DNA from 4 places in the Chitinibacter bivalviorum genome. Region 2 is predicted to be linked to each of the others. Evidence: predicted binding sites of a transcription regulator. Region 2 holds the regulator's gene; each other region holds the start of a gene.
What was found. The regulator FNR, encoded in region 2, switches genes on or off when oxygen is low (the NO sensors DNR and NnrR bind a similar motif). The targets are predictions, from matches to a motif close to TTGATNNNNATCAA.
Positions count from the first base shown of each region.

Region 1 (3,148 bases), 550 kb from region 2:
ACTTAAAGGCTAATAAATACAAAGGGAAGAAAGATATACCCATGCTGAAGCATAGATAGGCCAGCTTTTTTAGCCAGCGTTCGGGAAAGAGTTGCCCCATATGCCGCAAGCCACCACCGCTTTTGATTTTCAGTCTGAAATCCATCCAGAGCAGAAAGGGTATAATTTTGGCCAGCATGGCGGTGATAATCGGGAGGACGCCCGCGAACAGAAAATAAGCAGCGAGCATAATGGGCGCTTGTGATGGCGTGCTCAAGAGCGAGGACCATTGATCCATCCATGGGATTAGTACCGTCACTAGTAATAGGTTGAAACCGCCCCAGCCCCATAAATAGCGCGCAGGATCGGCGCGGCGCTGGCTGTGTCGAAGCAGTTTCAGTAGCGCCAGCAACCAACTTAGTACGGGAAGTGCCAGTAGCATCAGCAAGCGGGCATCAAGCGCAGCCGCCAATACTGTCGCCAGCAAGGCCAGCGATAAATAGCAATTTAAACGACTTGGCCACGCTGGCGCGACCAGAAACATCGGTACGACGGTAAAGGCGACAGCGATAATCAGCCCGACAACCCAGGCGATGCTGCCTAACGCTATATGCGCGCGCAACAAATCATTGAGCGCGATAGCGGGCCAGCCCGTACTGAGCAAGCTAACTAACAGTACGCCGCTGAGTGCGGTCAAGCCCAAACCCACAATCGCCCAGCGCAAGGGTGTCGCAACGCCACTGCGCCATAGCGCGATCAGCAGCCACAGCGCCAAGCCACCCAGGCTGGTGAATAAGATCACTGCCGCGGCCTGTAGCCAGATCGGCTGCATATGCCACAAACCGGCTGCTAGCAGTGCGGCTCCACCTTGCAAGGCTAGCCACAATAACTGCCCCCAGAAAACCGGATTTGTCGCCTTTACCCCGGCCAGCACGGCGCTGACCTGTAGTAGCGCGCCGATCATGATATTGCCCACAAAGCCCAGCATCAGCAGGTGGGTTAATGCCAACATGGCGGGTGAAAACCGCTGCTGCCAGTCGCTCTCATCCAGACCGAAAGCCAGTAGTGCCACCAGCGCCAGCCAGATTGGCGCGGTACGAAAAAAACGCAGCGGTAGTGCGACGGGCAAGCTAAATTCAGGCTGGAACATCGTTCAGTCTCGATGCAGGGTCAGTATCGCCGAACCATCGGCATGCGCAGCACAGTCCCAGTGGCAGGGACGCATGCGTAAATGATCGTACAGCGGGTAAGGGGTGTGGGGCAGATGCGCAAGGAGGGTTTCGCCCGCGATGGCTGCGTCGAGCCAATGCAAAATCCGCTCTATCGGTTCGGGTGGCGCAAGGCCGCGTAAGTCCAGCTTGAGATTGGCCATGGCTTACGCAATCCGCTCGGCAAATTCGGGGATGCTGCGATCACACATCGGATAGAGGATATTTTCCTCTTTCATATTGTGTTGTTGGAGCAGAATCAACAAGGTTTCGGCGCAGCCGATGAAATCATCGGCATCCCAGTTTTGCGCCGCATCTTGCAAGCCCTGCATCAGATCGCGGGCCTGCGCATGTTCGCCGCGCATCACCTGCGTTGGCCCACCACTCATGCCGGTGGCCTGCTCGAAAGCAGGAAACAGCGATTCTTCCTCCAGCGCAAAATGCGCCTCGGTCATTTGGCAAAACACTTGCGTCGCTGTCACACAATCACCCCATTGTGCAGCACGGGCCGCACTTTCAGCTTGCGCCAGAAATTCATCGCACTGGCGATGCTGTTGTTGTAATGCGGTGGTGATGCTCATCGCTGGTACTCCTTTAGATAATTCCAACAGCCTATGCAGCTTTTCGTTATGCTGATTTGATATCAGTCAGGCATTTTCTTTAGAGGTAGAGGCAACATCAGTACAAACTCCCATTGCACACTACCCATTCTGAGGTAATATGTATTAAAAATGCGTGTTATGAAAAGGATACCAGTATATGCGCCTGAATGTCTTTACCGATTACTGTTTGCGTACACTGATTTATGTGGCAATGAAAGATGGCGGAGTGGTGACGCGCAGCGAAATCGCCCAAGCGTACGGCATTTCGGATAATCATTTGATGAAGGTCGTTAATTTTCTGTCGCGACAAGGCTTTATCGACACGATGCGTGGTAAGGGTGGTGGCATGCTCTTATCGCGCCCACCATCGGCGATCAATATTGGTGCTTTGGTACGACTGAGCGAAGAAGACAGCCCAATGGTCGAGTGTTTTGACCGTGAAAACAATAGCTGCAATATCGCCAGCGTCTGTCGACTCAAATTCATCCTAAATGAAGCGCTGCAGGCGCTATATGCTGTGCTCGATCGTTACACGCTGGCTGATCTGATCAGTAATCCGGTCGAGTTGGGGGCGGTCTTTGCCATCGAACTTCACCCTACGGGTTTTCGTCCCTGACATTCTTCTCCAAAATACACCATTAGGTATGTCTCTATAGATTCCTATTTAAAATAGCTTTAGAGATATACCTACTTTTTTTGATCATATTTTCCTTGGCCTATGAACTCCGTTACCGATGTTGTGCGCAATAATTAGCCTTTAATATGTATATAATTTGCATATTCATAAAAGTTGCATGTAATATGTAACTTATTGGACTTGACATCCCATTTCACCCTCAACGGAGAACTATCATGCAAAAAACGCGCACGCTTTGGCGCTGGCTTGCGATTGTGTTTTTCCTGTCTTTTGCCGCCTTAGGCTGGATAGGCAGGGAAATCTATCTCGACAAACCACCGATTCCGCAGCAAATCGTCAACAGCAATGGCAAAGTGCTGTATACCGCCGAGCAAATTCAGCGCGGTCAGGAAGCCTGGCTGTCTGCAGGCGGCCAGCAAATGGGTTCAGTCTGGGGGCATGGCAGCTATGTGGCGCCGGATTGGTCAGCCGACTGGCTGCATCGCGAAGTACTCGCGCTACGTAATATCTGGGCGCAACAGCAATATCATAAAAATTATGAACAACTGAATCGGGAAGAGCAGGCGCCGATCGATGTGCGCGTGGTGTCGGTAATGCGTACCAACACCTACGACGCCGCCAAAGATACGGTGACGATTCAGGCTGATCGCGCGCTGGCGATGCAACAAGTCGCGCAGCATTATGAAAGCCTGTTTGGCACCGATCCGGCGCAGGATAAATTG
Region 1 covers NZ_CP058627.1:1,465,038-1,468,185, reverse strand. Annotated here, with positions in the region: gene HQ393_RS06955 (hypothetical protein) at 1-1,129, opposite strand, end outside; gene HQ393_RS06950 (DUF2249 domain-containing protein) at 1,133-1,351, opposite strand; gene HQ393_RS06945 (hemerythrin domain-containing protein) at 1,355-1,768, opposite strand; gene HQ393_RS06940 (RrF2 family transcriptional regulator) at 1,947-2,405, shown strand; gene HQ393_RS06935 (nitric-oxide reductase large subunit) at 2,642-3,148, shown strand, end outside.
Region 1: a site for FNR is predicted at 1,825-1,838, ahead of HQ393_RS06945 (hemerythrin domain-containing protein). Genes of this name have one in related genera too.

Region 2 (3,148 bases):
TTGCGCAACAGCCAAATCATCATTCGGCAAGGCAAAGTGGTCCATGCCAATTAATACATACCCCGCCTCAATCAATTGCGTGATTGAGTTTTGCAAGATATCGAGCTTAACATCGGCACTCGGCAGCTCTGCCTCATTAATACGACGCTGCGGCATAAACCGCTCTGGCAAATGCGCATAATTGTATAAAGCAATACGATCAGGACGGAGCGTTAACACACGCTCAATGGTTTTCGCGAGCGATTCTGCCGTTTGCTTGGGTAAACCATAGATGAGATCCACACTCACAGACTTAAACCCATGCATGCGTGCGGCTTCAATCACCGAGCGTGTTTCTTGCTCAGATTGAATCCGATTGACAGCCTCTTGCACCGCTGGATTAAAATCTTGAATCCCGACACTCATGCGATTAAAGCCCAGCTCTGCCAAGGTTTTAATCATGGGCTCGCCCACTTTACGGGGGTCGATCTCGATAGAGAACTCGCCCGTGGGCAAGAGGTCAAAATGAGTACGCACGACATTCATTAAACGAGTAAGCTGCGCCTCCGACATAAACGTCGGCGTCCCGCCGCCTAAGTGCAGCTGCCCCACTTTCGGCCGATTGGGCAACTCAGCAGCGTGCATTTCAATTTCTTTTGTAAGATAATTGATATACAAATCAGCTTTGCCAGTGTCTTTTGTAATAATTTTGTTGCAGCCGCAGTAGTAACATACGGTATTACAGAAAGGAATGTGAAAATAAAGCGACAAAGGATTGAGCAAAGCACCAGGCGAGCGTTGCTGCAAAATACCTCGATATTGCTCAGACGAGATTGGGTGAGTAAAGCGGTCTGCAGTCGGATACGAAGTATAGCGAGGCCCTTTTCCGTCATAGCGGACAATCAATTCACGATCAAAATCAACCACCGCCGATCCAGGCAATTGAGCGCTGCTCAAACTATTCAAAATCGTCATTTTTACTCGTTCTCCATACTAGCAGCGGCAGCTTAAAAGCTAGTACAATGATCCAACTTGATTTATATCAAGTCAAATGCAATGACACTGGGGTATCTACCTCTTCAGAGAGTTACAATACTCCTCCTGCACGTTTATTATTCTTGTGAGATTTTCATGATTTCCCCCATTCAAGTACGCGATCTTTCACCTCGCCACCTGCGTAATTCATGCACCAATTGCAGCTTGCGTGAGTTGTGCCTGCCAATGGGATTATCACAAGATGAAATGCAAGAGCTGGACACCATCATCACTCAAGCCCGCCCGATCAAACGTGGTGAAGCGCTGTATCGTGCTGGCGAGCCATTCCGTTCTTTATATGCAATTCGCCTAGGCTTCTTCAAGGCCAGCGTGATTTCAGAAGATGGCCGCGAGCAAGTAACTGGTTTCCATATGTCAGGTGAACTAATGGGCATGGATGCCATCAGCACTGACGTCCACACTTGCGATGCAATTGCACTCGAAGACAGCGAAGTGTGCGAGTTGCCATTTAATGATATTGAAGATTTATCACGCGAAATCCCACTATTGCAACGCCATTTCCACAGAGTGATGAGTCGCGAGATTGTGCGTGACCATGGCGTAATGCTATTACTTGGCAATATGAAGGCTGAAGAGCGTTTGGCTGCGTTTTTATTGAATCTATCGCAACGGTTTGCAATTCGCGGCTATTCTTCAAGCAGCTTCCACTTACGAATGACTCGTGAGGAGATCGGCAGCTACCTCGGCCTCAAATTAGAAACGGTGAGCCGCACCTTATCTAAGTTTCAAGATCAAGGCTTTATCAAAGTACAGAATCGTTTAATTGAATTAGAAAATATTGATAGCCTGAAAAAGCTACTCAATACTTGCCACGATGAATAATTAAGCCCAACAGGGGGTATATTGATGCAAACCCATCTGATTGCCCCCTCTGAGCTCATACCCTCAATTAGCGCTAGACTCAATTTCAGCCCTCCAAGCGGCCAGTACAGTATTCATCCACTAGAGAGCCAAACAGATACACCCAGCCCAGGCTCGAATCTACTGCTCATCCAAGCTCCAAACGCAGCTTACGCCTGCGAATTAAAGCAGCGCTCACACAATTTAGTTGATGCATTTATTATCCCAGCGCCACTGGCACCCTACTATGGGTTTATTACCCTAGTCAGCGGCGATATTGCATCACTCAATTTACACGCTCCCATCTTAAATTCACTTTCACCCATCAGTAATGGCTGGCTACATTGCGGGAATATCGGTGCAGCAAGCTTTATGCATCAGCTATGGCAAGCACTGCTGACACCGCAAGGCACGAATGTTTTTTTAGCGTGGGATGGTGTAGCCCCCACGTCGACGGGCAATACAAATTTCACCTTAACTCAGCCTGATATTTTGGACCAGTTAGCCAAATTTTTGGCGCAGCAGCAATTACAAACCCAGACACTCGCGAGCCTAGCTCGCAGGTACTTGCTTGAGCATCCGCCTAGCCAATTCATCGCCCACCATCCGCAAACTACTCAGTTATTTCCATTTTTACCGCAAAATGAAGCATCACCCGTACATCAACTCGCCAGTCTGCTAGCCCAATACTGAGTTTGAATACTACTTTCACCTATTAAGCAAAAAAAACGCCACCCGAAGGTGGCGTTTTTGCTAACAGAATCAATTATTTTTGTTTGATCGTGTAGAGCGCGGTTTGCCCTGCAATCACGGAGCCAGATGCTAGCTCGGTCAGTGGTGCAAATTGATCCGCATTCGTAAGAACAATTGGGCTAATCATTGATTTGGCATTTGCACCCAAGTATTCAAGATCTAACTCAAGTACGGGTTGTCCTGCCTTCACGAAACTACCTTGTTCAGCCAGACGGGTAAATCCTTGCCCGCCGAGTTTCACAGTTTCGATACCAATGTGCACAATCAGTTCAACACCTGCATCGTTGATCAGAGCAAAAGCGTGATTGGTATTAAAAATCTTAACCAATTGCCCATCACACGGTGCCACTACCAAATTACCCGTTGGTAAAATGGCCACACCATCACCCACAGCTTTAGTTGCGAATGCCGCATCTGGCACATTCTCTAAAGCCACTACTTCACCCGTTAATGGTGAGAGCAGTACGATCTCGCCGGGGTTAGAGGACTTTGGCGCCACGTTAGACTGTGGCGCTGCCTC
Region 2 covers NZ_CP058627.1:917,478-920,625, reverse strand. Annotated here, with positions in the region: gene hemN (oxygen-independent coproporphyrinogen III oxidase) at 1-954, opposite strand, end outside; gene fnr (fumarate/nitrate reduction transcriptional regulator Fnr) at 1,111-1,857, shown strand; gene HQ393_RS04195 (hypothetical protein) at 1,882-2,568, shown strand; gene HQ393_RS04190 (PTS sugar transporter subunit IIA) at 2,642-3,127, opposite strand.

Region 3 (3,148 bases), 1.5 Mb from region 2:
GATCGCCATTGCGCTCGTTTTTCGCGTGCGCCAAGGGATTGGTCACCGGAATAAACGTAATCTGGCCGCGTTGCAACACTATTTCACCCGAATCGAGCTCACGCATGACACGCTCAATCGCGAGCGGGCCACAAATCTCATTACCGTGTACCGCACCGAGCACGACCAGTTTCGGGCCTGCGGTGAGGCCAGTGTAGACATAAGATTTGAGCATGTGCTGATGGATCATCGCAGCGGTTTCCACAAGAAAATCAAAGAGTCGCAATTATCGCGGTATTGCCGCGAAATGGCGAGAAGATGAGCGTAAAAAAACGCCGTCGGGGACGGCGTTTTGGGCTTTAAGCACTTTTATTCAGCGCTTATTTTTTAGACATCGCGTGACCACTTACTTTTTTGACATGGCGTGACCGCTTATTTCTTAGACATGGCGTGACCGCCAAACGCATTGCGCATCAGCGACAGCATTTTCATCGCGTAATCGTCATTGCCGCGTGAAGCAAAACGCGCGTACAAGCTCGTTGCCATCACGGGCGCGGGAACGCCCAGCTCAACCGATTCCAGCACTGACCAGCGGCCTTCACCTGAATCAGGTACATAGGCGTTCAGATCGGCCAATTCAACGTCATGCGAGAAAGATTCAGCCACCAAGTCGAGCAACCATGAGCGCACGACTGAGCTATGGCGCCAAGTTTCAGCGATTTCAGCCACATCCAGATCGAATTCTTTTTTCGCTTTCAGCATTGCAAAGCCTTCAGCAAACGCTTGCATCATGCCGTATTCGATACCGTTGTGCAGCATCTTGGTGTAGTGGCCAGAGCCAGCTGGGCCAGTGTGCGTCCAGCCGCGTGTTGCGTCTGGTGCCAAGATTTTCATGAATGGCGTAGCGATTTCAGCGGCGTCTTTGTCGCCACCGAACATCAAGCAGTAACCGTTCTGCAGACCCCAAACACCGCCTGAAACACCCGCATCAACAAATTTGATGTTCAACGCAGCCAATTCAGCGCCGTGGCGTTGGCTGTCTTTGTACATCGCGTTCGCGCCGTCGATGATCAAGTCGCCGGGAGCCAGCAATGTTTTCAACTCAGTGAAAGCGGCTTCAGAGATATCGCCCGATGGCAACATCAACCACACCACGCGTGGCGTTGGCAGCGCAGCGATCAGCTCAGGCACAGATGCAAAAGCGCGAAAGTTGGCTTCTTCTTTAGCCAAACCTTCACGAGTCTCTGCGCTGACGTCAAAACCAAATACATTGGCTCCGCCGCGCGAGAGACGGCGCGCCATATTGCCGCCCATTTTGCCCAAACCGATCATTGCGATATTCATTGTGTATTTCCTTCGAGGTGTCCAGCCAGAGACGGATAGTCACTGGCGTGCCTGTAGCCATAAAAAATGCGTACCCGTATTTTCTAGCAAGACAGCGCGAACGCCAAGCCAGATTTACACTAATTCCCTAATTAATTTACCTAATTCGCGAAATTTGGCGAAATTTCCCTCATCCAAGCTGCAATTTGACCCTTTTCGTCTACCTCCAATGCCCCTAAAACAGTCAGCCAAAACTTGACCTGCATTAAAACCTTCGCTCGCCAGTCGTCCTAAGCTGCCCCATCTGCAAACTCGTCTGCAAACTGGGAGCTGCTATGTCTGCTCATTTGCCCGAACTCATTTGCCCCGCCGGTAGCCTGCCTGCACTGAAAGCTGCGGTTGACCAAGGGGCTGACGCGGTTTATCTGGGATTCAAAAACGCCACCAATGCCCGCAACTTCGCCGGGCTTAATTTCACCGATACGCAAATCAAAACGGGCATCGAATACGCCCAATCTCGCGGCCGTGAAGTGCTGGTGGCGATCAACACCTACGCCCAAGCGGGTCGTGTCAAAGAATGGCACGCGGCGATTGATGCCGCCGCCGATGCGGGCGCGAATGCGGTGATTTTGGCTGATTTGGGCCTGCTCGATTACGCGATGCGCGTGCATCCGCAGCTTAATCGTCATTTATCGGTGCAAGGCTCGGCAACCAATTTTGAAGCGGTGAATCTGGCGCAAGATTATTTCGGCATCCGCCGCGCCGTATTGCCGCGCGTTTTGACACTGCCGCAAGTGGAGTACGTCATCAAGAACACGTCCGTCGAGATCGAAGTATTTGGCTTTGGTAGCTTGTGTGTGATGGCCGAAGGGCGCTGCATTTTATCGAGCTATGCGACGGGCGAATCGCCCAATACCCATGGGGTGTGTTCACCCGCAAGCCATGTGCAATGGCTACCCAAGGGCAATACCATGGATACACGCCTCAATGGGATATTGATCGATCATTTTGAGGCAGATGAGCCTGCGGGTTATCCCACACTGTGTAAAGGTCGGTTTGACGTTAATGACACCACTTATTACGCGCTGGAAGAACCAACCAGCCTGAATGCGCTGTCGGTGCTGCCCGAGCTGATCCGCATTGGCGTGAAAGCGATCAAAGTCGAAGGCCGCCAGCGCAGCCCGGCGTACACGGCAGAAGTGACCAAAACACTGCGCGCGGCGATAGATGCCGCTGGCGATGCGCGTTATTCGGTCAAACCCGCGTGGCAACAAGCGCTGACCAAAGTATCCGAAGGCCATCAACAAACCCTCGGCGCCTACAGTCGCCCATGGAGGTAACGATGCAACTCACTCTAGGCCCACTACTGTACTACTGGCCCAAACAGCAAGTGCTCGATTTTTATGCGCAAGCGGCCGACTGGCCGGTGGCAACGATTTATCTGGGCGAAGTCGTCTGCTCGCGCCGCCATGAATTACGCACCGCCGATTGGCTCGCGCTGGGTGCAGAGCTGGCTCAAGCTGGCAAACAAATCATCTATAGCTCGCAAGCGGTGCTTGAATCGGGCTCGGATTTATCCAGCCTGCGCCGCTTGGCGCAAGAAGGCGGCGTGATTGAGGCGAATGATCTGGGCGCAATCCGCGTCGCGCGCGAAGCGGGCATCGCTTATATCGCGGGCCCACATTTGAATATCTACAACGGCGCAGCGCTGGATTGGCATGCCAATGCGGGCGCGATCCGCTGGGTACCGCCGCTCGAAGCCAGCCGCGCCACCGTCGAGGCCATCAACGCCGAGAAAACCGCCGCGATTGCCACCGAGGTGTTTGCGCACGGCCGTTTGCCTTTG
Region 3 covers NZ_CP058627.1:3,037,679-3,040,826, reverse strand. Annotated here, with positions in the region: gene HQ393_RS14455 (M14 family metallopeptidase) at 1-229, opposite strand, end outside; gene gnd (phosphogluconate dehydrogenase (NAD(+)-dependent, decarboxylating)) at 412-1,323, opposite strand; gene ubiU (ubiquinone anaerobic biosynthesis protein UbiU) at 1,638-2,642, shown strand; gene HQ393_RS14440 (U32 family peptidase) at 2,645-3,148, shown strand, end outside.
Region 3: a site for FNR is predicted at 1,558-1,571, ahead of ubiU (ubiquinone anaerobic biosynthesis protein UbiU). Genes of this name have one in related genera too.

Region 4 (3,148 bases), 1.7 Mb from region 2:
GCTGATTCGCCCCATCCTGAAAGCCAATGACAATCGACTCCATAATGTACATGTGGTGGTGTTCTTTATTTTTCTCGTTGCCAACGTCGGTGGCGGTCTAACACCATTGGGCGATCCACCGCTCTTCCTCGGCTTTTTGAAGGGCGTGGATTTTATGTGGACGGTTGAACATATGGCTGGTCCGGTCTTGCTGATGAGCGCCTTGCTCTTAGCGATGTTTTACGCCATTGATAGCTATTACTTCAAAAAAGAAGGCGTACTACCGCGCGACAAAACGCCCGATAGCGCGCTCAAAATCTATGGCAAGCGTAATTTCTACCTGCTTGCGGCGATTATCGGCCTCGTGGTGATGTCGGGTGTTTGGAAGCCTGGCATCGAATGGGAAGTCATGGGCTCGCACCTTGGCTTGCAAGACATTGTGCGCGATGTGCTATTGCTGGTGATTGGCCTGATTTCTTTAAAAATCACGCCAGCTCAAGTGCGTGCGGGCAACGATTTTAACTGGGGGCCGATTCTGGAAGTCGCCAAGCTATTTGCCGGCATCTTTATCGCGATGGCACCCGCGATTGCGATTTTGAAGGCCGGCTCTGATGGCGCAATGGCCAATCTGGTCGCGCTAGTCAGCAATCCCGATGGCACGCCGCACGACTCGATGTATTTCTGGATGACCGGTATTTTGTCGGCCTTCCTTGATAATGCACCGACCTATCTGGTGTTCTTCAATCTGGCGCATGGCGATGCGGCACATATGATGGGCCCATACGCCTCAACGCTCTTGGCGATTTCCTGCGGTGCGGTCTTTATGGGCGCGATGAGCTATATCGGTAACGCCCCCAACTTTATGGTTAAAGCGGTGGCTGAAGATCGTGGCGTCAAAATGCCAAGCTTCTTTGGCTATATGGGCTGGTCCATCGCCTGCTTGCTGCCGGTGTGTATTGTGATGACCTTGGTATTCTTCCACTACTGATCATTTGCTACTCACAAGCTCAGCCCACCCATCGCGGTGGGCTTTTTATTGCCTCAATCATTCACGCCACAAACACGGCAGCGCACAGTAGCACTACCTCACCAAGCAACAATCGAAATCCTCAAGAACTATCTGCGACAGTAATCACTAGGTAACTTGTAATGTTTACATTGAAAAAAATAGCTCAAGCTGTATGCTATGACACTGGCAAGTTGAGTGGGTTTGTATTTTCGGCTTGAAGTGCTTGGACATTTGTTGTTTGACTCAACAAAAAAATGCCAAGGCTCAGTAACAAAATTACAAAAACAGGTCAACTTTTTGCGCTGTATCAAGCAATTTAGCCAGGATGGACTAAAAGCCAACGCAGGATTTGATTTGCATCAGTAGGCAGAAGCCAGCGCTCCGTATACTGGCTTCATCGGGTGAAGGGAATACAGCCTTTTACCTAGCAATCACTAAACACAACCCAAATAAGAGGTGTTACCGTGGCTCAACCGTTATCTCCAAGCGTATTAGATAGAATGCATCGCTATTTCCAAGCGGCAAACTATTTGTCTGTTGGTCAAATCTACTTGCTCGACAATCCAATGCTGAAACTGCCGCTGAAACGCGAGCACATCAAGCCACGTTTGTTGGGTCACTGGGGTACTACACCTGGTCTGAACTTCATTTTTGCTCATGCTAACCGCATCATTACTGAACGCGAAGTTAACATGATCTACATCACTGGCCCTGGCCATGGTGGTCCTGGTTTCGTTGCGAATACTTGGTTGGAAGGTTCATACGAAGAGTTCTTCCCAAGCATCGATCGTTCTGAAGCAGGTATGCAACGCCTGTTCAAACAATTCTCTTTCCCACGTGGCATACCATCACACGTAGCTCCTGAAACTCCAGGTTCTATGCACGAAGGTGGCGAGTTGGGTTATTCAGTATCACACGCATACGGCGCGGCTTTGGACAATCCAGACCAAGTAGTAATCGCTGTAGTGGGTGACGGTGAAGCTGAAACTGGCCCATTGGCTGCTTCTTGGCACTCTACTAAGTACATCCACCCGATCAATGACGGTTTTGTACTGCCAATCTTGCACTTGAACGGTTACAAAATTGCTAACCCAACACTTCTTGCCCGTATGGACAAAGAAGAAGTAACTAAATTGTTCGAAGGTTATGGCTACGAGCCAATCTTCGTTGAATTGAAAAACGAAACATTCAACGACAAACCAGAAACATTCGTACAAATCCACCAAGACATGGCTGCGGCAATGGACTTGTGTATGGACAAATTTGCTGCGATCCGCGCTAAAGCTGAAGCTGAAGTGGCTGCTGGTCAACCAATCGTTCGCCCACGTTGGCCAATGATTGTAATGCGCACGCCAAAAGGCTGGACTGGCCCGAAAGAAATCAAAGGCAAAAAAGTAGAAGACTACTGGCGCAGCCACCAAGTTCCATTCTCTGATATCGACGGCGAGAATGTACTGAACTTGGAAAAATGGTTGGCTTCTTACGACGTTAAATCTTTGTTTAACGACGACGGCTCAGTAAAAGAAGAATTGACTTCATTGGCACCAAAAGGTCAAAAACGTATCGGCTCTAACCCAGTTGTACACGGCCAAGTGTCTAAAGACCTGAAAATGCCTGACTTCCGTAACTACGAAGTTAAATTTGCAAAACCAGGCACTGAAAATGCTGAAATGACTCGCGTAATGGGTAAATTCCTGCGCGACATCATGAAAGAAAATGAAGCAGAGAAAAACTTCCGTATCTTCGGCCCAGATGAAACTGCATCTAACCGTTGGAACGACGTATTCGAAGTTTCAGGTAAAACTTGGTTGGCGAACTACTTCGAAGAAGACAAAACCAATGACTTCTTGCAACAAGATGGCCGTGTAATGGAAATCTTGTCTGAGCACACTTGCCAAGGTTGGCTCGAAGCGTACAACTTGACTGGTCGTCACGGTTTCTTTAGCTGCTACGAAGCGTTCATCCACGTGATCGATTCAATGTTTAACCAGCACGCTAAATGGCTGAAAACAACTCGTCACATCAACTGGCGCAAACCGATTCCATCGTTGAACTACCTGTTGACTTCACACGTATGGCGTCAAGACCACAACGGCTTCTCTCACCAAGATCCAGGCTTTATCGATCACGTGGTGAACAAAAAAGCTGAAGTGATCCGTG
Region 4 covers NZ_CP058627.1:2,588,647-2,591,794, forward strand. Annotated here, with positions in the region: gene HQ393_RS12280 (sodium:proton antiporter) at 1-967, shown strand, start outside; gene HQ393_RS12285 (phosphoketolase family protein) at 1,438-3,148, shown strand, end outside.
Region 4: a site for FNR is predicted at 1,338-1,351, ahead of HQ393_RS12285 (phosphoketolase family protein). Genes of this name have one in related genera too.